DNA from 3 places in the Peribacillus sp. NPDC096447 genome. Region 3 is predicted to be linked to each of the others. Evidence: riboswitches for the same ligand, from Rfam matches in the RefSeq annotation. Region 3 holds a riboswitch; each other region holds the start of a gene.
The links. A riboswitch is a leader RNA that binds a small molecule or an ion and turns the genes downstream of it on or off. The one in region 3 is predicted to bind preQ1.

Region 1 (9,288 bases), on a different contig from region 3:
CTGCATCCATATGGTCGATTTTTCTTTCTCTTCACGGATTCATAACTTTTTATATTAATTCTGAGCTAACTTATCAAGATGTAAAAGGCTTAGCTTATTTTCATGTAAAAAATATCATCAGGAACATCATATAATTTTTTTGAATATTATTGACCATTGGTCAAATAAATTTTTGGAGGTTTTAATATGGTAAAGAAATTCCTTCATATTGAAGGACTCATGGTCCTTTTAGCGGTGATTTACATCTATTCGTTATATGAATTCAGCTGGTGGATTTTCCTTCTATTGATTTTATCGCCTGATGTTTCCATGCTGGCCTATCTGATCAATGATCGGATTGGAGCAAGGGTTTATAACTTATTTCATACTTATACCCTGTCCATCTTCATGATTTTGCTAGCCATTTTTCTAAAGTCTGATGCATTGATGCTGTTTGGTTTAATTTGGACCGCGCATATTGGAATGGATCGCTTATTTGGATATGGCCTTAAATACACATCATCCTTCAAAGATACACACATTCAAAGGTTGTAATAAGCTTAAAAGGCAGTGTGATTACGCATCACACTGCCTCCTGCTCTCTTTTCTTTATACGCCCCGCTTGTTTCCCCATATATAGGTATGCAGCTGGGGCAGCACTTTCACATCATTCAATTCATCATCCGCTATCACTTTATCAATTAACTCTTCGTACTTCTTTAAAAGACCGCTGATCAATTGACGATCATCCGCCGTCCTGCTGTCGTCATTGCCGACCTGCAGATAAAAAGGAATTTCCGGGTAACGCCCATGTACATGTTTGGCATATTGATAATCTTCCTCATTAAAGACGACGATTTTCAATGAGACATGGTTCTCAGGATTTCGATTGGCAAGGTTCGAGATGATTTGGTCAAGCACCGTAAAGTCCGTGTTCATACCAGAGCTCGGCGGCTTAGGTGAAATAGTCAGTTCATCAATATCGAGAAACCAATCCTGCCATCGGCTCCCTTGGGTTTCGACACCTATTTTCATTTTATTTTCATGTAAGATCGCTATCAAGCCGTTTAGGTTTTTCAGTAGAGCCGGGTTTCCTCCTGATATCGTCACGAAGGAAAAGCCGGAACCCCCAATACGCTTCAGCTCATCCCATATTTCTCTAGCAGTCATCTGGACGGTATCTTCCTTACCGGTGCCATCCCAAGTAAATGCGGAATCACACCAGGCACACGAATAATCGCAGCCGGCCGTCCGAACGAACATGGTTTTTTGGCCAATGACCATTCCCTCTCCTTGGATGGTCGGCCCAAAGATTTCCATAACCGGGAGTTTACTCACTTTCCATCCACTCCCGTCTGGCTTCGGCATAGCTTGTCGGCGTTTCGTACAGTCGAACAAATTCGACTCTAGCACCCTCATATTCTTTTAATGAAAGGGATTCGGCCATTTTTTCATAAATCCAGACAACCATATTTTCAGCTGTTGTATTCATGAGCGGCAGGGTTTCATTCAAATAACGGTGATCCAGGTGGATTTCAATTTCATTTTTCCATATATCCTTGATGTCCCCAAAATCTATCATCAACCCGCGTGAATCTGTATACCCGCTTAATCCGAAAATGACCTTATACGTGTGGCCATGCAGGTTCTTGCATTTTCCTTCATAATCATGCAGATGGTGTGCTGCATCAAAGGTGAATTCCTTACTCACGAGAACCCTCTTGTTTGTATACTTCAATTGGCTGCGCTGAATATCTTCATCTATTTTTTGGAGTTTATCCACTATCTTAAAACCGTACATCATGAAAGCACCTTCCGTCTGCTTACATAGTCATCCAGTCCTTTTTTACGCAGATTACATGCCGGACAATCTCCACAGCCGTCGGAGATGATTCCGTTATAGCAAGTCAGGGTCTTTTCGCGGACAAAGTCGAACGCGCCTAGCTGATCCGCTAGCTCCCATGTTTCCTCTTTATTAAGCCACATTAGCGGCGTATCAATCACGAATGACTGGTCCATCGACAAGTTCAAGGTCACATTCAATGATTTAATGAATACATCGCGGCAGTCCGGGTATCCGCTGAAATCCGTTTCACAGACACCGGTGACAATATGTTTAGCGCCAATCTGACTCGCCAGCACTCCGGCAAACGAAAGGAACAGCAAATTCCTCCCTGGTACGAACGTCGACGGCAATTCCCCTTCTTCTCCATCCGCCACCGCAATATCACTTCTCGTCAGCGCATTTGGTGCCAGTTGGTTCAGCAGCGACATGTCAAGGATATGATGGTTTACGCCCAATTCCTTGGCAATGTTTTGAGCGCATTCGATTTCCAAGCTATGCCGCTGATTATAATCGAACGTCACCGCTTCCACTTCCTCAAATCTTTCCATCGCCCAGAACAGGCACGTCGTACTGTCCTGACCTCCGCTAAACACAACCACTGCCTTTTCTTTCTTCTTCATTTCTATAAAACTCCTTTTTACGGAAAAAAACAGCACCCTAAGAATAGAGCACTGTTTCTCCTTAGTTTTTTTGAGAGGGTAGCTAGAACCTCTTCCGCCTTAACGCGGAATATTATATTTTTCCAAGTCAATAGTAACTTGAAAAGGATAATAAATCAAGATGTTTATATTAAGAGAACATTAGATCTGATGGAAAATTTGGTTAACTTTTCATTGCTTAAATATCCTTTTATTTATCCGATAAAACAGTGTGAATAAAATATCGATAAAGGGGTCCAATAATTTGAAAAGCATTAAATCAAAGATATTGGTGGCATTTTCACTCATCATATCTTTATGTGTCATCTTAGGAGCATTCAACATCTATAGCAGCAACAAGTCACTGGTATATTCCCAGGATATCATCGAAAAGGAACTTCCGCTTCTTATCCAAGACGAAAAGCTGCTATACAATCTAGCACAAAGAACCGCATACGCCCGAGCCTATATTCTTTATGGTGACGAGAGTTATAAAGAAGGGTTCTTACAATATACTGAAGAAAGCCAGGTCATCCAGGAGGATTTCCTTGCCTTAAGCGATTCTGATAAAGCGAAGGAATTAATCGAGAAAAGCGTGGATTGGAGGACGATGATTGTAGACCGGGTGTTTCCACAATATGAAAATGGAAATGAAGAACGCGCTAAAGAGATACTCAAAAATGAAGTGGCGCCAATTAGCAATGAAGTTATGGAGGGTTTCAAGGAGCTTGCTTCGGAACGCGAGGAATTGATTGTCGCTTCAGGTGAAACCGTCATCGCCAGCGGGAAATCGGTTAAGACGACAAGTATCATCATATCCATTGCGGCAGTCCTTATCGGCCTTGTCCTTGCGGTTGTTACAGCCAACCTCATTACCACCCCCCTCCTTAAAATCAGGGATAGGATGAAATTGGTGGCTGCAGGAGAGCTGAATCATGAGCCCCTGGAGCAAAAATCAAATGATGAAATGGGTGAACTAACGGTATCCGCCAATCAAATGCAGAAAGACCTTCGTGATACGATCGAAAAAATGCTCATTGTTTCGCACTCCGTTTCCAACCAAAGCGAAGATCTGACTCAATCAGCAAATGAAGTGCAGCAGGGCAGCAAACAGATAGCGACTACGATGTATGAACTTTCGGAAGGCTCGGAGTCACAAGCCAACCGGGCATCTGAAATGGTTCGCATCATGGATGATTTCACCGGCAGGATTAAGCTTGCCCACCTAGAAGGGGTGGATGTAGCTAAAAGTTCAACCGAAATCCTTTCCTTGACCAAGGAGGGCACCACTTTAATGCGCAGTTCGGTCCAACAGATGCAAAGTATGGATGGAATTGTCAAAAATGCCGTAGAGCAAGTGAAAGTGCTCGATTCTCAATCACAGCAAATTTCGCAGCTTGTGCAGGTCATCAAGGATATATCCAATCAAACTAATCTATTGGCGCTGAATGCAGCCATAGAAGCTGCTCGTGCTGGTGAACATGGCAAGGGCTTTGCCGTCGTCGCCGATGAAGTGCGGAAACTCGCTGAAGAGGTCACACACTCCGTTGGGGATATCACCAATATTGTCTCCGCCATTCAAACAGGTTCAAAAACGGTCGTCCACTCCCTGGAAGATGGTTATACACAAGTGGATGAAGGCACGAAACAAATCACGCTCACAGGCCGAACCTTTGAAACAATCAATCATTCTGTCGGGAATATGGAAATGAAAATACAGCATATAACAAACGAATTGAACTATATCTCCACAAATAGCCAAAAAATCAATCAGGCTATTGAAGATATCGCAGCCGTTTCTGAAGAGTCCGCAGCAGGAATCGAACAAGTCTCCGCCTCCGCTCAGCAATCCAGCTCTTCGATGGATGAAATCACGAATCATGCCAGTGAACTTGCATCTTCGGCAGAACTGCTCACTGAACAGGTTAAGAAGTTCCAATTATGACACTAGCAATTTCCCGAATGCGGGAAATTGCTTTTTTCCTTCCATTATAAGGTTGTTTCATTTTCGTATATTCGGGGAATAAATAACTATACACAATAATAAACCATTAAAAAATAAATCTATCAGCAGCGGCTGGAAGTGAATATTTTCATTTGTTTTCAGAATATTTAGTGTATAATTGATTAAAGGAATATTTTAACTTAAATAATCATCACTTCCAATATCTGCTACTGCAAATCCCGACATTTCCTTTCAACAACATGCACGGGAACATATACCCAGTAAGGTTCCATTGCATGCTTTCTCTCGAATCAAACCATTCACAACTTTATTCACACAAAAACACGATTTCCACTCCAAATTTTTTAAAAAGGTTAAATTTCACTAATGATATGTTACTATTAAACCAAGACCTTTTAACCCCATAAGGAGGAATTCATATGAAACGTTTTTTCAAATTCATAACAGATTTTAACGAAAGAAAAGCACTGGAACGGGAAACCGAAGAACTCTTTCGCAAAGAATACGAAAATTATATGAAGATGAATCCTGACAATCAAGGAAAAAGAAGGAGATTAGCTCCTAGACTTTATGTAATTGATGGCGGTAAAAAGGGCTCCAACCTTGAAATTTCTGACAGAAAGAAATCCAGTTAACCTGATTCCTTCCATAATCAGCTACCCAGCAGCTCAAGACCCACAAACATTAAATCTCCAGATGAACGGAGATTAGTGACCATTCCATTCATTTACAATATATATGCCGAAAGCTCAGAAATGCTTCTGAGCTTTTTTTATTTTGCATTCTTCTATAAACACTATATCTATAGAAGAAACTAGGTATTTTTTAAAAAAAATGGGTTAACTTTAGTTTATTTCATGTTTTAGGTAAAAGATCAATGATAGACCCAATGGGTATTGCCTAAGGAAAAAACCGGAAAATATCAAAAAAAGAGATGTGTTCTTTTACTCATCTTTGTCCATATTCAAAAGAGTTCAACTAATTGAGTCGTTAGATGCAATATTTCACATTGAATGACAAATGTATCGAAATTGTTACTTTTATGTCAAACAATGGGTATAAACAATCAACAAACTGTAATAAACCTCACATTTCAAAAACAATTATTATTCAAATACAGCCATTAAGAATTAGGTTCAAATGCTCATGAATCTATTTTGATTCTGACCAAAATGGGTTTTTATTAAACTTTCCATAATTTAGTGTAAATGAACCGAGGATTCCCTTGATTTCCAGCCATATCTTTGTACTCATAAAACAATTTATTCCATTAGATACTATTACACTCCAATATACATTTATTTGAAAAAGCTGATAATAACTATATTGCAATAGAATAATTGACTATTGCCTATTAAGTTTAAAATCATGTAGTGTGTATTCAGTAAATCAAATATTTTAAAAAAGAGAGGTTAAAAAATGGCACCAATATTTATTTGTGCGATCTTTTTGCTTGGCTATGGCATTTTCGAACAAAAGCGCCATCAGAAGCGTCTCGACTCCATCCCGGTACGTGTGAATGTGAATGGGATCCGAGGGAAATCGACTGTAACGCGCCTGATTACAGGTGTGATCCAGGAAGCTAAGTACAAAACAGTAGGTAAAACAACCGGAACATCAGCAAGAATGATCTATTGGTTTACCGACAAGGAAAAACCGATTGTACGCCGACCGGAAGGACCCAACATAGGAGAACAACGGCGTGTAATTAAGGAAGTTGCCGATTTAGGAACCGAAGCACTGGTTTGTGAATGTATGGCCGTACAGCCTGACTATCAACTAATCTTCCAAAACAAAATGATTCAAGCAAACATCGGGGTCATCGTGAATGTATTGGAAGACCATATGGATGTCATGGGACCGACTTTGGATGAGGTTGCTGAAGCCTTCACTGCTACCATTCCCTATAATGGTCACTTAATAACCATCGAAAGTGAATATTTGGATTTTTTCAAGCAAATTGCCAAAGAACGCAACACAAAAGTGATTGTGGCAGACAATTCCAGAATTTCGGAAGAATTTCTACGCGAATTCGACTATATGGTATTTCCGGATAATGCATCACTGGCATTGGCCGTTGCGGAAGCTTTGGGCATTGATGAAAAAACAGCATTTCGCGGCATGTTGAATGCGCATCCCGATCCAGGTGCCATGCGGATCACCAAATTCGGAGATCCCATCCAGCCAACTTTCTTTGTCAATGGCTTTGCTGCCAATGACGCGTCATCGACGTTGAACATCTGGGAACGAGTCAATACATTCGGATACAGCACAGAACCTCCTATCGTCATCATGAATTGCCGTCCCGACCGTGTGGACCGTACCGAACAATTTGCTAGAGATGTATTGCCTTACATAAAATCTGAAATCGTCATTTCCATTGGTGAAACCACATCACCGATCACTCGGGCATTCGAGCAAGGTAAATTGGATACAAAAGAATATTGGGATTTGGAAAACTGGTCAACTGAAGAAATCGTGGCCCGCCTCCGCCCAATGATGAAAAATCGCATCGTCTACGGTGTCGGGAATATTCACGGTGCAGCTGAACCATTAATTGAAGCATTCATGAAATCTAAAACGAAGCAAAAAGCGAGTTAAGTAGGAGGAACCTTAATGTTTGGATCGGATTTATATGTAGCCCTAGTGCTAGGAGTTACGCTTAGCCTTATATTTTCAGAAAAAACGGGTGTCGTACCCGCAGGACTTATCGTGCCAGGTTATTTGGCATTGGTATTTGACCAATGGGAAATCATGCTGACCATCCTGATCATCAGTGTCGTAACTTATTTGATCGTCACTCATGGCCTTTCAAGATGGGTGATTTTATATGGAAGAAGAAAATTCGCAGCCATGATGGTGACTGGGATTTGCTTAAAGCTCCTGTTGGACTTAGTCTACCCCGTCATGCCATTTGAAATATTCGAGTTTCGGGGAATCGGTATAATCGTACCTGGATTGATAGCGAATACGATTCAAAGACAAGGAATGCCATTGACACTTGGCAGCACGCTTTTATTATCCGGCTTGACTTTCGGTTTAATGAACGTGTACTACCTATTCTGAGGTGCAAAAAATGAAACGGACTTTAAATGCAAAAGAAAAAACACTTATCTTTATTAAACGCACAAAGAAAAAGAATCTTTTATACTCTGGAATCATACTACCAATATTACTAATCGCTTTGGTCATTACCACTTGGATGGGACAGGCTGAAGAAGTGAAAACAACCGCTCCAAAATCCGATCAACCATTGACGATGACAATGGTCGGTGATGTGATGATGGGACGTTATGTTGAAGAAGTGACGGAAAGGCATGGGTATGAATACCTCTTCCGGTATATGAAGCCCTATTTTGCCAATTCGGATTATGTCAGTGGGAATTATGAACATACCGCTTTAAAAGAAGAGGTATCTAACTACAAGGAAGCAGATACGCCCATCCGGTTAAACTCCAATACTAGTGGTGTGGAAGCCATTAAAGATGCTGGCTTCTCTGTGATGTCTTTGGCAAATAACCATATGATGGACTATGAAGAACAAGGCCTCCTTGACACGATAGATGAATTCAAAAGTGCAGATATGCACTATGTCGGTGTTGGATCGAACACTGCGGAAGCTAAAAATAGCATCGACTATGCGGATGTTAATGGCGTACGTGTCGCAACACTTGGCTTCACGGATGTTTACGGTAAGGATGCCGTGTCAAAAAATGATAAAGCCGGACTATTGAACTCCAACCCTGATTTATTATTTGAAATGATCGGCAAAGCAAGGAATGCCAAACAAGGCAACGCAGACTTGGTTGTGGTGAATATGCACTGGGGACAAGAGTATTCAACATCAACAACCGCTCGTCAAAAAGACTTGGCAAAAGCTATCATCGATGCGGGGGCTGACATCATCATCGGCCATCACCCCCACGTGCTTCAATCGTTTGATGTTTATAAAGATGGAATTATTTTCTATAGCTTAGGAAATTTCATATTCGATCAAGGCTGGACACGCACAAAGGATTCGGCCATGGTTCAATACCATTTAGCGGAAGACGGAAAAGCTACAATCGATGTGGTTCCACTGCAAATTGAAGAAGCAACACCAAGGCCAGCTACCTCTTCAATTGACAAATCACGTGTTTACCGGCAGTTGACGAAGGAAACGAGTGAAAAAGTCCAGTGGTCGAAAAAAGAGGATCGCATCGAGATTACCTTGGATCACAAAAAGGTAATCGACCATAAGGCACACCGTGAACTAGAGGAAAAGGCAGCAATGGAAAAGAAAGCAGCACAAGTGAAAAAAGCAGCACAGGCTAAACAACAGGATACGCAGCCCATTCAGTAAGGAACGCATTGTTACTACTACTTGAAGAATAAAGACACACAACTTAGAAGCTCAACGAAAAGGGGGAACAACCGATGATTAACCGTATGACGGGAAAAGTACTCATATCCCTTAGCATGCTCATATATATTGCTGGATGTTCGAAGACACCCCCTATTTCTGACACGAATGATCCGATAGAGAGTAAAACGGAACAATCATATGGGGTCAGTTCTTCAAACCCAATCGCAATAGATGTCGGGATGGATATATTGGAAAACGGCGGAACGGCGGCGGATGCCGCCATTGCCGTATCTTATGTATTAGGTGTAGTTGAACCTTATGGATCTGGCGTGGGTGGCGGCGGCGGTATGCTGATTGCCCCGGAATCCGGCGATCCCAATTTTATCGATTATCGTGAATCCTCTCCGGAAGACCCAAGTTCAAGACACGATACAGGGATTCCAGGCTTAGTGGCCGGCATGCAGGTTATAAGTGATAAGTATGGGAGCGTACCGATGGAGGATCTTCTTCAGCC
Region 2 (6,270 bases), on a different contig from region 3:
AGCTTCATTCAACACCATTTCCCTGGATAATTCTTTACCTGCCGATTTCCTTGGCGACATCTTGACACCTCCTATTTATTGACCACTGGTTAATTAGGATGATAGCTCACTGATTTCCAAATGTCAATTATTAGATTGAATGATAAATTCCTGTTTTTAAAGAAAAACTTTACCATTTATTGAAGCGGAATTCCACCAGTTGTTGCAAAGGGGAGGATTCAGGACATTGCAGCGTTTGACTTATTTTTTACCGTTAATACCCTTATATGGTATTATAAGGGTATTATTAGTGCGTTGAGGAGATGAATAAATGAAAAAGAAATTCGGTATTTTGGCATCAATTTTCATAGTCTTGACCGGCCTTTTTTTATTCACTAAACCGTATAAAGATAAAACAAAACCTGTAGAAGACTTTATTAAAGTGTTTCCACGAGATCAGGTAATAATAAATGAAATGATGATCATGGAGGGAGTTGATGAGGACAATCCGGGTGATATCGATTTGAATGATGAAGAGGAGTTAAGAAAATTGGCAAGAAAGCAATATGAGCAAAATCAAAAGGGGGAAATAATTTTTACAGAAAAAAATCAGTGAAATCACCTACCTGTAATGAGTAAACTAATGGGGGAGGCGGCAGTTATTGATAGTTTTGGATAGTATCTATGGGGAACACATTGTAGAGGGAGTTCTGAAAGAGCTGATAGTAAGCAAACCTGTCCAAAGATTGAAGGGGATACATCAAGGCGGGGCAAGTTATTTAGTTAATGAGAAGTGGGATGTCACACGATTTGACCATTCAATTGGTGTGATGCTTTTAATTAAAGCGCTTGGAGGTTCATTAGAGGAACAAATCGCGGGCTTGCTGCATGACGTATCCCACACTGCATTTTCACATGTTATTGATTTTGTTCTGGATTGTAAGGAAGAAGATTATCATGAAAAGATATATGATCAAGTCATTATGGAATCCGAAATCCCATTTATACTGAAGGAATATGGATATGATTGTAAAGTCATTTTTCAATCAAAATGGGAATTGCTTGAACAGCCAGCACCTGAGTTATGTGCCGATCGGGTAGATTATACTCTCCGCGATATGTATCAATATGGATATATCACAATCGAAGCCATTAAAGAATTTCTAGAACATGTAATCATAATAAATGGAAGGATGTATCTGGATAATATTGAATCGGCGGAATGGTTTGTAGAAACGTATTACAGCGAAGTTATTGATTTTTTCATGAACCCGCTTAATATATTTGGCTATGATATCTTGGCAAAGACCTTAAAATTGGCTTTAGCTAAAAAATTGATCAGCCTTGATGACTTACTCGGTACAGATGAAGAGGTCATGTCCTTGTTAAGCTTCACTGAAGACCATGAAGTTCAAAACCTGTTAAAACGGATCCATGGTAACGTAAAGGTGAAAGAAGATCAAGTGGAATACGATATCATCGGAAAAATAAAATGCGGCTCATTGATCCTTCCGTTATTCAAGGAACCCAAGTAGTAAGAGCATCCAGTTTATCGGAAAAAGTCCAGAGAATGGGAATTAAAGCCTACAAAAAAGCTTCAAAGGGCATGTATCTAAAAGTGATTTCCGATTGAATTTCGTGTCAAACCATACGGAAAGTCATTTAAAAATTAGTTGATTTAGACAATCGACATCTAGGAAGGAGCTTGATTAACGGATGCCTAATACATCTGAACCAGCACCCTTTAATAATTAAAAAACTAATGATGCTCTCAAAGTATTAACGCCATTTTCCAAATAACCCTTTAAACAGGTTAAAGTATAAACCCAACCTTCCTTTTGTCCGATCATTTTGTTTATTATTTCAGGGTCGTCTTCACTCAATCCTGATTCGTTCACTTCAATAATTGTACTCGTATTATCCAACTCTTTTAGTGTAATGGTAACAATCGTTTCTTCATCATTTCCGCCCCACGCAAACACGATTTTCCTATTTTCCTCGACTTCCATTACATTAATAACCACTTCAGCATCGTATTCGTTGTATCTCAATGTAAGTGTCCTGCCTTGTTCCCATCTTTCAGAACTCGATGAGAACCAGAAATTCCCGATTTTTTCAGGATTCACTATGGCTTCAAACACTTCATTAGCTGGCTTGATTATCTTAAATTTCGTAATTATTTGGGTATCCATACTAAATCAACTCTCTTTCGATTTGTTTTTTATTGTTTTCCACTATCCCAATCTACTGATATTGGCGGCAGGGTCCATCCAGTTTCAAGCAAGCTCTTCAGGTTACTCAGAATGGCTGGCCAACCATTATTCAGGCCTTCAAAGGTATTGTCATCATATACAAAGTCTGTCTCCAAAAGCTCCTCATGCCTAAGCATTAACTTTACAGTCGAATCATCCATTTTCTGTAATTCAAAAGTGACCCGTGTAGGCTGCTCGCGAGGTGTTTCGTCTCCTGCCATGTTCCATGTATACGAGAGCAGGTGGAACGGATCACACTTAAGTACATTCCCATGATCAGTAATCCGCCCATCTACCAGCATATATTTGACGCTTGAACCTTCTTGCCAGTCAGACTGGACTTGGCATCCGAAGTGATATTTCTTCGTGACTTCACCACTCGTCAGGGCTTCCCAAAGCTTCTCTGGTGTGGTTGCGATATAAATAGGATAGACAAACGTAGTTTTTTTCATAATTCTTTTTCCTCCTCGCCAAATAAGATATCAAGAACGTAACCTAACTCTATCATTGATTGTCGTCTTTCATATACAGCCGGTCAAGCAGTTTTTTGCGACAGAAATCGGCAAAGTCATTGCATTGAAGAAGATTTGAAATGCATTGCTAAGACCGGATTCTCCGTGACATAAAAGGGCAGTATGGAAACTTCTTGATTTCCAATCGCTTTCAAGCTACGATAAATAAGGAAAATGATAATCCGCCCGGGCGGAAGAGGTTCTAGCTACCCTCTCAAAAAAACTAAGGAGAACAGTGCTCTTTCTTAGGGTGCTGTTTTTTCTGTATAAGGAGAATTAAGAAATGTTAAGAATTTTATTGTATTTGGTATCCATCATCACGGCGAATGTGGTTACAGCAGCTTTTGCGCCATTACATTTTGGCATGTTCATCATCCCGATGGGGACATTGCTCATCGGGGGAACCTTCATCTTCCGAGATCTGGTCCAGAATAAATTCGGCCGCGCAAAGACCTATATATGTATCGTCACTGCACTTATTTTATCTGCATGTGTATCATTTTTATTAGGGGATACGTTATTGATTGTATTTGCTTCCGCCTTATCGTTCATGGTCGCAGAAACAGCGGATACGGAAATTTATACCCGTTTAAAACTTCCGATGAGTTGGAGGGTGTTTTACAGCGGGATCGTTGGAGGATTTTTCGATTCGGTGATATTTGTCGTGATTGGTCTAAGTCCAATGGGTGCCAATATATTACCGTGGGAAGCTGTACCCGCTGCGGTTATCGGCCAAATCATCGTGAAAACCATCATTCAGTCAATAGGTGCCGTACTTTTGGGACGAATCAACGTAGAACTGGAGAAACGTGTAGTCTCCAGTTAAATGCCAGGAGGGATGGACTACATGGATGGAACAAAAAAAGAAGAAGATAAATGCTATTGCCTCGAGGCCTTTCGTGAAAAATATGGCCCGCATGTTCAAGGGGAATGTATGAAGCTCTCCTGCGCCAATTATCGCAAGCATAAAGGAATAGACAAAAAAGGACCAAATTAGGTCCTTTTTTTTCGTGAACGGAGTAACTCACGAGTAAAACGTGCAAGATCATGTGTGATTCACGAGTAAAAGTGAAAATTCACGATTAAACGGCTCAAAATCGTGAGTGTAACAATTCACGAGTAAACAGTGCAAATTCACGAGTAAATAGCCTAAACTTACGAGTAAAAGTGTGAAAATCACGAGTAAATGTGCAAAACTCACGAGTAAACGGCTCAAAATCGTGAGTGTAACATGAATTCACGATTAAACAGTGCAAATACACGAGTAAATAGCCTAAACTTACGAGTAAAAGTGTGAAATTCACGAGTAAATGTGCAAAACTCACGAGTAAACGGCTCAAAATCGTGAGTGTAACATGAATTCACGAGTAAACAGTGCAAATTCACGAATAAAACAGAAAGATTTACGAGTAAAAGTGCGGAATTCACGAGTGAACGGCTCAAAATCGTGGTGTAACATGAATTTACGAGTAAACAGTGCAAATACACGAGTAAAAGTGCGGAATTCACGAGTGAACGGCTCAAAATCGTGGTGTAACATGAATTTACGAGTAAACAGTGCAAATACACGAGTAAAAGTGAAAATTTACGAGTAAACGGCTCAAAATCGTGAGTGTAACATGAATTCACGAGTAAACAGTGCAAATTCACGAGTAAATAGCCTAAACTTACGAGTAAAAGTGTGAAATTCACGAGTAAATGTGCAAAACTCACGAGTAAAAGTGCGGAACTCACGAGTAAACGGCTCAAAATCGTGAGTGTAACATGAATTTCACGAATAAACAGTGTGAAATTATGAGTGCAGGACAAATTCACGAGTAATTAGCCCAAACTCACGAGTAAACATCAAAAAAAGCTTCCTGCACCGTTTCATTAATGGGGCTAGGAAGCTTTGTATTTTGTTTAGAATTGCTCTGTGCTTTTCCGAACTAATTTTTCGAGGAAGAAAAAGCATTCTCGCTTCCGTTCAAGTTCGGTTTGTCCATTTTCGGTGACATGATAATATTTCCTGCGGCCTGACTCGGACTCTTTCCAATGGCCTTTTATGAATTCTTTTTTTTCTAACCGTTTAAGGGCGGGGTAGAGGGTGCCTTCACTTATTTGATATTTGCCCATGCTCATTTCCTTCAAGATCTTCGTGATTTCATAGCCGTATAGCTTTTTTTGTGAAAGAAGTGAAAGCAAAAGGAGGTCAATGCTTCCCTTCATTAATTCTTTATCCAAATAAATTCTCCTCCTTTTCATTTTTAAAGTGTAATACGTTGTACATCGTATCACAAGGTGCATTTTACTTTTCTTAAAAAAAATGGTTAAATGACGATTGCTAAATAAATTTAATCATAGTAAAATGTGCTTCGGAACGGATGAGTTGTGAAGAGTGTGGTAAGGATACTATATACATGATTTAATTGTTTTAATGAAAATACGGAATAGGATAGAAGAATCCCTACTCAAGGGGTATTAATTGATTTTTTTTCGAAAATCATTTAGATTCTATTTATCAACAAGAGCAAAGAAAGAAGGTCCTAGATAGATGAAAGTGAAAGCACCTGAGCCATTCACATATATTGGTGGAAAGAGAGCTGTTCTTTTACTTCACGGGTTTACCGGAAGTACAGGAGATATGAAGAAATTAGGGAAATACTTGAATGATCTCGACTATACTTGCCACGGACCTCTTTATAGAGGGCATGGAGTGTCTGGTGAGGAACTCGTTCAGACTGGTCCAAAGGAATGGTGGGAAGATGTAGTTAATGGCTATAAATTCCTTAAAGAAGAAGGCTATGAGGAAATTGCTGTTGTAGGAATTTCTTTAGGAGGAGTTTTCTCATTAAAAGTGGGAATTGAATTGCCTGTAAAAGGCGTAGTTTCAATGTGCGCTCCGACGCAAGGGAAAAGTATCGATCGACAAAAGAACCGCTTGCTCAATTATGCACAGGCTTATAAGAAGTTTGAGGGCAAAGATGCAGACCAAATTGCTGCAGAAGTGAAGCTGCTGGAAGAAGAGCCTATGCCTCAACTAAAAGATGTGCTGAATATTATAAATGAGACAGGTGAAAATTTAGATTTAATCACATCACCAACTCTTGTTTTACAAGGGCGCTTGGATGATCCCGACTATACTGAGAGTGCTACAGCGATTTTCAATGAAGTCGATACGCAGCATAAACACTTGATATGGTATGAAAATTCAGGTCATATTATCACATTGGGCAAAGAACGTGAACAGGTGTATGAAGATGTGTATAAGTTTTTAAATACACTGAACTGGTCGGAGTAGTAAGCGAGTTTATAAATCCCCTTTAAGTTAAACATGTGTAAAGCCTGCATTCATATGCATGCTTTACACAATGCTTGAGGGGATTTTATTTTGGCTGAAAAGTGTTTTTTAGCATCTATTGGTAGAAAAAGACCTTTAAGTTATCGTTATTATCAAGAGTTGCCAATAAAATATCGTTCACGTCGGCATTATATGTTATTTTGATTCTGTTTTTCAGCCATGCTTCGTCTTTACCGCCCCGATTTAA
Region 3 (9,288 bases):
AGACGAAAAAACCTATACGCTTACGATTACACGGGCTGCAGCCAAGGAAACCGAATCGAAAGATGCTCCTAAAGAGAGTGAAGTTCAAAAAGAGCCATCAACAGAAACAAGTAAAGCTCAACCTTCCTCGGATAAGGGGAATAAATCATCTTTAACATCAGCAGAATCCTCCAATAATCTAAAACCAAGCAGTGGTGTCAGCCAAGTGCCGAAAGCACAGCAACTTGAAAGTAATTCAACACAAAAACTGAAAACCGATTCTATAGAGAAGGTAGCGTCAGCAGATTCTTTAGGTGAGGAAGGTAATAATGCACCAGTGTTGAGCAATCTGACTGTATCAACCGGAGTATGGAACAAATCTTTTGAATCTAATGAGCATACCTATCATATCGATGTCGATAATGATATTTCTTCAGTCGAAATGGATGCAGCGACAAATGCCGGCGGAGCAACGATTGAATATGACGGTGAGAGCAGTAAACAAGTGAAGATCAAGGATAAAGCGAAGACGGCCATTTCCGTTACCGTTTCAAAGGATGGGGAGCGCCGTACTTACGTCCTTGTTTTCGAAAAGGATATGGATGTGGAGATGGATGAGGAAGAAACCGTGGATGATGTCAAAACAAAAGAGGCGGAAGTTGAGGCTACACAAATGAGTACGGCTGGCAAGAAAGTGAGCGATACATCCAAAGATACAGAAGGTCAGGTTAATGAACAGCCTGTCGAGACTGTGTCATTCTTTGGGAATATAAAGGATTTCTTCACCTCCCTGTTTAAATAGGATCGTTCTGAATCCTGCAAAAAAGGACAAGGTTTAGGCTTGTCCTCGGATTCAAAATTTTATGGGCAAAATGATTTGGACCTCGGTTCCATGGTTTAGTTCGCTGTTAAAGCGGACCTTTCCCCGATGCGCCTCGATGATTCGGCAACTGACTGTCAGTCCTAATCCGGTTCCTTTTTCTTTCGAAGAATAGAAAGGTTCTCCAAGATGCTTTATCCGGTTTTTTTCAATTCCGCTTCCATTATCTTTGATGGTGATGGAAAGGTTATTGTCCATGCGTTCAAAATCAATCCAAATGTGATCGGCGGATGCCTCCATTGAATTTTTGAGCATGTTTATGAAAACTTGTTTTAATTGGTTTCCCTCACATAATAGAAGCGGTATTTCGTTTTTAACAGATATTGATATTTGGGTGGGGTACGAGTCCGCCTCTGGTTTCAACAAGGTTTTGACATCATTCATCAGGTCGATGATTTGATGTTTGCTGAATGGAAGTTCCTGTGGTTTTGCCAGAACGAGTAACTCGCTTACAATAAGATTGATCCGGTCCAACTCACTTAACATGATTGTGTAGTATTGTTCAAAGGGATGGTCGCTCTTTTTAAGCAGCTGGACAAAACCTTTTAAAGAAGTCAGCGGGTTTCGTACCTCGTGGGCTACACTTGCGGCAAGTTCGCCGACTATCGATAATTTTTCGGTTCTTCTTAAGCGTGCTTCGGTTTCCCGGATTTGAGTGACCTCTTTAGCATAAGTAATGATTCCGACTAAATCCTCGCCAACCATCATCGGGACAAACGTACAAGAAAGTAAGATGGACTTCCCGTACTTCGTCAGGAATTCTATATCTTTCCCTTTTTTGATCCCCTTATGGTTTTCCATGACATATTGGCAAGATGTACGGATCAATTCCGCGTCTTCTGCTGAAAAGTTCAAATTAATGAATGAGGCTCCATGTATTTCTTCCTGTTGAAAACCTGTTACCGTTTCAAATCTAGGATTCACGGTCGTGATCATTCCGTTTAAATCAAGCATCAGCATCGGATATGGGTTGTGTTCAAACAATGATTTATAGCGTTGTTCACTTTCGAATAATTGATTCTCCGCGACAACCCTTTCAGAAATATCCCTGCCAATGACGACTAAGCCTTTTCGTGAACCATCCTCATTGAACAGGGGAACTTTGATCGTATCAAAGGTCTTGTGATTGCCATCGGGAAGAGGGATGATTTCCTCACACCGTGTGATTTCCCCTTTTACCCACGTTTCTTCATCGGAAACTTCACAGTAGATCAACGACTCTTTATAAAATTCGGAGTATTCGGCGAGCTCACTGTCTCTTTTTCCCTTATAATCTACATGCTCCAATTGAAATAATTGCAGCCCGAAGGTATTGGATTCAAGCCATCGGCCATCACCATCCTTGAAGTTAACGAAATCAACCATTGAATTGATGAGTGTACGCCGACGTTGTTCCGCTTCTTTTAATTGTTTGAATTCTTCCCTTTTAGCTAAATAAAGATATAAGACCAAGCCTATTGATAAAAGGAAAACAAAGCCTTCCACTCTTTGCAGTTGAACGAAGACTTCCTTGTTATGGATATTTGTAGTTAAAAAATAGTCGAATACGACTAATGTAAGAATCCCGGATAGGATATATATTGCTAAGATGGAGCGTTTGGACATGGAGATTCTCCCTGATTTTAAGACATTACAAAGGTAAAATTACATACACATTTTAACAAACTATCGGAAAAAAATATATGCAGAATCCTAAATAAAAAAACAGGGCCAATGTGGTCACCTGTTTTTTCTGAAGAAGGTAAGTTTCTTTTTCTTTTTTGCACGCTTATAGATAATGAAAAATAGTAAGAAGAGGAGTGCGAGTGCAGCTAGCGTATATTGGTTCATTTCAACAGATAGCAGTCCATAGGGAATCAGCGATAGGAAGAAAAAGTATATAAGGTTGCCAAGCGCCGTCGCTAATAAAAAATCCTTGAACGTGACAGTGCTGACTCCAGCTGCCAAGTTAATTAAGCTTGTTGGGATAAGCGGGAAAATCCTGCCTGTAAAAACGTACATGAAGCCATGCTCCACAACGGTTTCTTGCCATTTTTGGCCAATTTTCTTTAAGAGAAGCTCCTGAAACCAGTTTCTTGCTGCATAAAAAATGAATCCTGAGGCAACAACACTTGTAAACCAACTCCATAGATAGCCATATATGAATCCGAATATCGTGACATTGATAGTCAGGAGCAAAATTAAGGGGATGATTGTAAAAGAATTTTGTACAAACATCAATACGAATGTCACAATAAATGTAAGCAGAAGGTTTTCCTTCAATATACCAATAACAGAATCCAGGTCACTTTTCCAAACCAAAGTGAACAGCTCTGCATTAGAGTATATAAATATTGCGATTACAAGTAGACCGATTATGGTCAGGACTTTTTTCAAAGGGCCACCACCATTCTTACTAATAGTTTATCATTTTCGAGTTCATTGGTGAAAAAAAAGAGCTGCCGCATCATGCAGACAGCTCTTTTCCATTATAGTGGCTTAACGGAGCGAAGATTCCTTTTAAATCCATTTTTCAAACTGAATTCTTTTGTTCATTCCATAAATGATTGGCGCTCCAATCAGGAGGACGACGAACTCACCGACAGCTGTAGTCATCCAGCTTAGCCAGAATGGCAAGCCAAAGGCAAGGTTCAGTTCAATTGCAATTAAAAACATTGTGAACGTGAAAAAGATAATCGTGGCGATCATCCGTCCTTTAATGCCTTTTATGAAACGAGAAACATAAATGACAAGCAATAAGGCGAGCAGGGATTGCCCCACCCCAAAAATCAAATCATATGGCACCATCGGCGAAAAGAGCAGATTCGATATGAAGACCCCGCCAACGATACCGTAGATATACTTTTTATTGAATACAATCAGATGATTCAACATTTCCGGTACACGGAATTGGAACATCTCAAAAGCTATTGGTTTAAACACCAATGAGACCGCCACATACAAGGCAGCCAATAACCCGTTTATCACGAGTGTACGAACATTCATTTTACTCTCTCCCTAGTTTTTTATCGTGGGATGGTTACGAACCACGTGTAGGCGTTTACCCGATTATTAATGGTATCCCATGTAAGCTTGTTTCGTCAATTTGTAAAGAATGGTTTAAATTTATTAGTTTCCAAGCAGTAGAAGTAGCACAATAGGATTTTGATTTATTGCAATGAAGGATGATATTATTTCAATATGTACGTCAAAGGAGTGAATATAAAATGTCGATCGAGAGTGTCAAAAGCCATTTTAAACAATGGAATCGGGAAGGCGACGTAAAAGAGTTCGAAACATCGAGTGCCACGGTGATTGAGGCAGCGGAAACCATTGGTGTTATCCCAGCGCGGATTGCTAAGACTCTTTCCTTTAAAGGGGAAGGTGAACACGCGATTTTGGTAGTTGCCGCAGGGGACGCCAAAGTGGATAATAAGAAATTTCGTCAGTCATTCGGTTTCAAGGCACGAATGCTTTCGCCTGAAGAAGTGCTCGCACAGACTGGCCATGCAATCGGAGGCGTTTGCCCGTTTGGTCTGGCAAACGATTTAGCTGTTTTTCTTGATGTATCGATGAAGCGCTTCGATTCATTGTTCCCGGCTTGCGGCAGTGCGAACTCTGCAATAGAACTTACACTCGCTGAATTGTTTGAATATTCAGGTGCGAAGGATTGGGTAGATGTTTGTAAGGGTTGGGAAGAAAAGGAGAATGAGGAAACGGCGGTAGGCAATGCAGTTGATGGCATTTGATTAATGTATCAAAAAATTAGATTCACATGATTGGGATTGAGTCCACTGCAGTGGACTTTATTTGTAGGGGCCGCATGCATTTCTATGATTAAAGCGGAAAACGGGCAGAAAGTGTTCCTGAGCGGAGGTTGAAAGATGTTAAATGGAAGCGAAAGAAAAAGCAATAGCAGCTATCTTAGTCTTAAAACTCTTTATGAAGAAAATATAACGGTTAAGAGCATTGCCCAGGAGCTTGAGTTTTGCCATAAAAATGATCTGGCGCTGGATATTCAGAAAGCATTGGAAAAAAAGAATTTCGATATATTGGCAGTCCAAGATCAAGGGGAAATCATCGGGTATATCGAAAGGGAAGAACTAGGTGAAGGAAGCATTTTTGAATATATGAGAAACTTTTCACCAAGGGAAATGGTTTCGGATTCAACCCCTTTGATCCAGCTTCTCCATATTTTCAAGAATAAAACAAGGGTGTTCGTATTGGAGAATAATTCAATTAAAATGTTGATTACCCATGCCGACCTTCAAAAACCTCCGATCAGGATGCTGATATTCGGATATATTACCTTATTGGAAATGAGGATGAGCGATATCATCCTGGATAGATTCGGCGATGGCAGCTGGTATCCAATGATCAGCGAAGACCGTTTAGAAAAGGCAACCGAATTATATAGAAGGAGAATTGATAAAAATGAGGATATCAATATAATAGAGTGCCTGCAAATCAGTGATAAGTTCGATATCATACATAAAGATAAAGAATTGAGGTGCTTCTTCCAAATCCCTTCGAAAAGTAAAGGGAAGAAGGATGCGAACGCCATCCGGAAATTACGGGATAAGATTTCCCATGCTAATGAACTGGGTCTGGACATGTCATGGATGGAAATCATCGAGGTTGTCGAGTCCTGCGGCCGACTGCTCGAAATCTCTGAATCCTATCCTTACGAAAAATAAGATCCGGCTAATCATGCTGGTTCTTTTTTAGCTCATCCAGACAGAAAAAAACTGCCCATACCAGGCAGTCTCCCCGAAAATTCAAAACTCCGGCAGTTGATCCAGGTTATTTTCCTTTATCCCATCGGGCTCACTCCGCAATATGTCACGTCCATATTTATGAAAGACGTCAACATTGGCCAGGTTGCCCGCCTTTGCTTCCGAAAGGGCTGTGGGGTAGTCGAGTTCGCGGCCGGAGTTCGTCTTGATGGCGATAATATTGTCTTCTTCATTTTTCCTTACGGCGATGATTTCTTCTTTTCCTGCTGAATCAGGTTGGTTTGCTTGCGGTGTTCCCTGCTGTTTATATGATTCATAGGCTTTTTCAAATTGGTCCATGTTTTAGACACCTCCTATTTATAGGGTGAGCCATTTTTTCTGCAATATACAAACCGGATTTCGTCCAACTTTAGCCGTTAATTCGTCCAAATGGGCCGATTTTTCGGCACTTTTTTTTGTGATTGCTGTCTTCTTGGCCTTTTTGCAGTGGCATGGCACTTGCATCTATTTTAAGTAGTAGCAAAAAATAATATCCACTGGATTAAGGGAGGAAAATGAATCATGAATGTAAAACAAGGGGCAAGCACTGTAAATGCAAAACAACAGGTCAAGACAATGAAAGCGGCGGTCGTCAATGAATTTAACCAAAAACTTGAGATTAAAGAAGTACCCATCCCGGAATTGGAATATGGTGAGATATTAGTGAAAATTAAAGCCTGTGGCGTGTGTCATACCGATCTACATGCGGTACATGGTGATTGGCCGGTAAAACCCAAGCTTCCGCTTATCCCCGGACATGAGGGTGTGGGCATTATAGAAAAGGTGGCAGAGGGCGTAACTTCCTTGAAAGTGGGTGACCGTGTTGGGATCCCTTGGCTTTATTCAGCCTGTGGCGATTGTGAATATTGTCTGACTGGAAGGGAAACGCTTTGCTTGGATCAATTGAATGCAGGCTATTCCGTGGACGGCGGGTATGCGGAATATTGTAAAGCACCTGCCAAATATGTGGTGAAGGTTCCTGAAGGGCTTGACTTTGCGGAGGTATCACCGATTTTCTGTGCAGGTGTAACGACTTATAAGGCGCTTAAGGTATCAGAAGCAAAACCTGGTGATTGGGTAGCGATTTATGGAATTGGCGGATTGGGACATGTTGCCCTGCAATACGCAAAAGCGATGGGCTTTAATGTCATTGCTGTCGATATTCAAGATGATAAGCTTGATTTGGCAACGGAACTGGGGGCGGATTACACGGTTAATGGGCTTAAGGCCGATCCTGTACAGGCCATAAAGGATAAGGTTGGCGGTGTGCAGGCATCCATTTCTGTAGCGGTTACGAAAAAAGCATTCGAACAGGCTTACAGTTCAGTCAAGCGGGGCGGCACACTTGTCGTAGTCGGATTGCCGAATGATGAACTTCCAATCCCGATTTTTGATACAGTGTTAAATGGGGTAACTGTAAAAGGGTCCATCGTCGGGACGAGAAAAGATTTACAGGAAGCTGTTCAATTTGCGGCTGAGGGTAAAGTCAGAACGAATATTGAAACAAGAAAGCTTGATGAAATCAATGACGTGTTTTCAATGATGGAAAAGGGAGAAATCAACGGCCGCATCGTATTGACGCTAGAATAGGAAGAGAGGAGGAAGCCCTGGAACGGGGCATCCTCCTTTTTATTATGTCTGGCTCTTCTCATTTAATATATAGCGCAATTTCCTTATGGATATCTGCAAGCGTTTGGCAGCTTCATTCCGGTTGCCGTAGGTTTTTTGCAGTGCCTGCATGACGAGCTCCTTTCCAATTGTCGATTGAAGCTGTTTGATTTCCGTAAGGATTTCTTCAAGCATCAGTTCATCCTTCTCATTAAAATCAGCCACCAGCCTTTTTCGCCACTCTTCAAGAAGGTTTTCAGTTGACTGAATCTCATTAGGTGACACATTTTTGTCAGGAGTGATCTGGCTGTTGGATAGTGAGATATCATTGGCGGTTATTACCGACTTATTGTCTGCAAGAGTTAGCGTGCGCATGACCACATTAGAAAGTTCGCGTATGTTACCTTGCCAGTTGTATTGCTGTAATTTTTCAATGGCTTCATTGGAAAAAGAAATATCTCCATGACCATTTCTCTCAACCAAGTGACGGACAAGCAACGGAATATCCTCTTTTCGGTTCCTTAATGGCGGGATATCCAGAGTCACGACGTTCAGTCGGTAAAATAGGTCTTCCCGAAATTTATTCTTGTCCACTGCCTGCTGCAGGTTTTCATTGGAGGCCGCAACTAACCGGGCGTTCGTCCGTAATGTCCCGCTGCTGCCAACCCGCATGAATTCCCGTGTTTCCAAGACCCGAAGCAATTTGACTTGAATGGCGGGACTCGCATCCGCAATTTCATCAAGGAAAAGCGTCCCGTTCCCTGCAATTTCGAAAAAACCCTTTCGCAGCTGGGTCGCTCCTGTGAAAGCTCCCTTTTCATGACCGAATAATTCGCTTTCCAGTAGCGATTCAGAGATCGCTCCGCAATTGATGCCGATAAAAGGTTCATGGTTCCGGGGGCTGGCAATGTGGATGAAGCGGGAAAGCACTTCTTTACCGCTTCCGGTTTCTCCTTCAATTAATACATTGACCGATTTTTGGGCCACCTTGAAAGCCGTTTCAATCAAATTCTTCATTAAAGGACTTTCACCGACAATGAGTCCTGAATCCTCGGCTAGCTTATGGATGAAATGCTGATTCAAAGCTTCATTTTCATTCAATAGGTTGTCAATCTGCCTTTCCAGTACTTCAATATCCACGAAGGGTTTTTCCATGTAATCACTCGCACCAAGTTTCATGGCATCAACGGCGGTCTTGACGGTGCTGTATCCGGTCATGATCAGTACCTTGCAACGCGGCTGCAGTTGTTTTAGATGCTGAAGGAGGGAAAGTCCATCACAATCCGGAAGCTTCAAATCTATCATTGCGACATCAAAACGCTGCTGATTCCAATCGATCTCATGAAACTCCTTGCCGCTATTCACAACTTGTACGAGGTAACCTTTCATCGTAAAAAGGCGGGATAGAAAAGTCCCAACCTCTTTCTCATCGTCTACCACAAGTAAATGAACCACTTTATCATCCCCTTTCCTCTCCTTGTAAGGGAAGCCTCAGGAAAAAAGTGCTTCCTTGTCCTGGTGTGCTCAAAACGTCGATCATTCCGCCATGGTCTTTGGCGATACCAAGGCTTACAGACAGCCCCAAACCTGTACCTTTTTCACGGTCTTTAGTCGTATGAAAGGGATGGAATATGAAGGGCAGGCGTTCTTTTTCAATCCCCGTTCCGTTATCAGTCACCTGAACCACCATGAACTTGTTTTCTGTATAGGTAGTGATCGCAATCGATTTTTCCGTTTGGGCGGACTCATCCAATGCGTCCTTGGCATTCAATAGCAAGTTGATGATGATCTGTTCTATCTGCGGCTGGCTGCCCTTTATGAAAGGAAGGTCTTCCTGAAGGGTAAGATGGAGGGAGATCTGCTTCTTCCCAAGTTGGAACTTCAATAGGTTCAGGACCTGGTGAATGGCTTCATTAATAGAGTAATAGTGGAATCTATACTCATCCTGCCTTGAAAAGGTAAGCAGGCTTTTCACTATTTGCCTGCATCGGTCTCCGCAAATCTTGATATCGTCCAATAACATATAATCCAGATTGTCCTTTGGGGTTTTCCGTAATAAAATTTGCG

Region 1: linked by a shared signal. The riboswitch ahead of queC (7-cyano-7-deazaguanine synthase QueC) and the one ahead of ACIQZD_RS19915 (QueT transporter family protein) in region 3 are both predicted to bind preQ1.
Region 2: linked by a shared signal. The riboswitch ahead of ACIQZD_RS04555 (VUT family protein) and the one ahead of ACIQZD_RS19915 (QueT transporter family protein) in region 3 are both predicted to bind preQ1.

What each region holds. Positions count from the first base shown of each region.
Region 1 is NZ_JBIWEV010000001.1:920,918-930,205, forward strand. It holds gene ACIQZD_RS04580 (TetR/AcrR family transcriptional regulator) at 1-134, shown strand, start outside; gene ACIQZD_RS04585 (DUF4260 domain-containing protein) at 187-534, shown strand; gene queE (7-carboxy-7-deazaguanine synthase QueE) at 589-1,317, opposite strand; gene queD (6-carboxytetrahydropterin synthase QueD) at 1,310-1,780, opposite strand; gene queC (7-cyano-7-deazaguanine synthase QueC) at 1,780-2,445, opposite strand; PreQ1 riboswitch class I at 2,501-2,543, opposite strand; gene ACIQZD_RS04605 (methyl-accepting chemotaxis protein) at 2,729-4,408, shown strand; gene ACIQZD_RS04610 (hypothetical protein) at 4,849-5,064, shown strand; gene pgsB (poly-gamma-glutamate synthase PgsB) at 5,849-7,030, shown strand; gene pgsC (poly-gamma-glutamate biosynthesis protein PgsC) at 7,046-7,495, shown strand; gene ACIQZD_RS04625 (CapA family protein) at 7,506-8,771, shown strand; gene ACIQZD_RS04630 (gamma-glutamyltransferase family protein) at 8,846-9,288, shown strand, end outside.
Region 2 is NZ_JBIWEV010000001.1:914,272-920,541, reverse strand. It holds gene ACIQZD_RS04580 (TetR/AcrR family transcriptional regulator) at 1-60, opposite strand, end outside; gene ACIQZD_RS04575 (hypothetical protein) at 311-595, shown strand; partial or broken gene ACIQZD_RS04570 (HD domain-containing protein) at 642-1,612, shown strand; gene ACIQZD_RS04565 (SRPBCC family protein) at 1,731-2,171, opposite strand; gene ACIQZD_RS04560 (SRPBCC family protein) at 2,201-2,683, opposite strand; PreQ1 riboswitch class I at 2,934-2,976, shown strand; gene ACIQZD_RS04555 (VUT family protein) at 3,027-3,569, shown strand; gene ACIQZD_RS04550 (hypothetical protein) at 3,591-3,740, shown strand; gene ACIQZD_RS04545 (PadR family transcriptional regulator) at 4,646-4,966, opposite strand; gene ACIQZD_RS04540 (alpha/beta hydrolase) at 5,277-6,023, shown strand; gene ACIQZD_RS04535 (DUF421 domain-containing protein) at 6,139-6,270, opposite strand, start outside.
Region 3 is NZ_JBIWEV010000006.1:49,489-58,776, forward strand. It holds gene ACIQZD_RS19900 (cadherin-like beta sandwich domain-containing protein) at 1-781, shown strand, start outside; gene ACIQZD_RS19905 (PAS domain S-box protein) at 833-2,464, opposite strand; gene ACIQZD_RS19910 (TVP38/TMEM64 family protein) at 2,579-3,235, opposite strand; gene ACIQZD_RS19915 (QueT transporter family protein) at 3,359-3,844, opposite strand; PreQ1 riboswitch class I at 3,851-3,895, opposite strand; gene ACIQZD_RS19920 (YbaK/EbsC family protein) at 4,066-4,587, shown strand; gene ACIQZD_RS19925 (hypothetical protein) at 4,723-5,535, shown strand; gene ACIQZD_RS19930 (DUF3892 domain-containing protein) at 5,617-5,913, opposite strand; gene adhP (alcohol dehydrogenase AdhP) at 6,190-7,203, shown strand; gene ACIQZD_RS19940 (sigma-54-dependent transcriptional regulator) at 7,246-8,676, opposite strand; gene ACIQZD_RS19945 (sensor histidine kinase) at 8,681-9,288, opposite strand, start outside.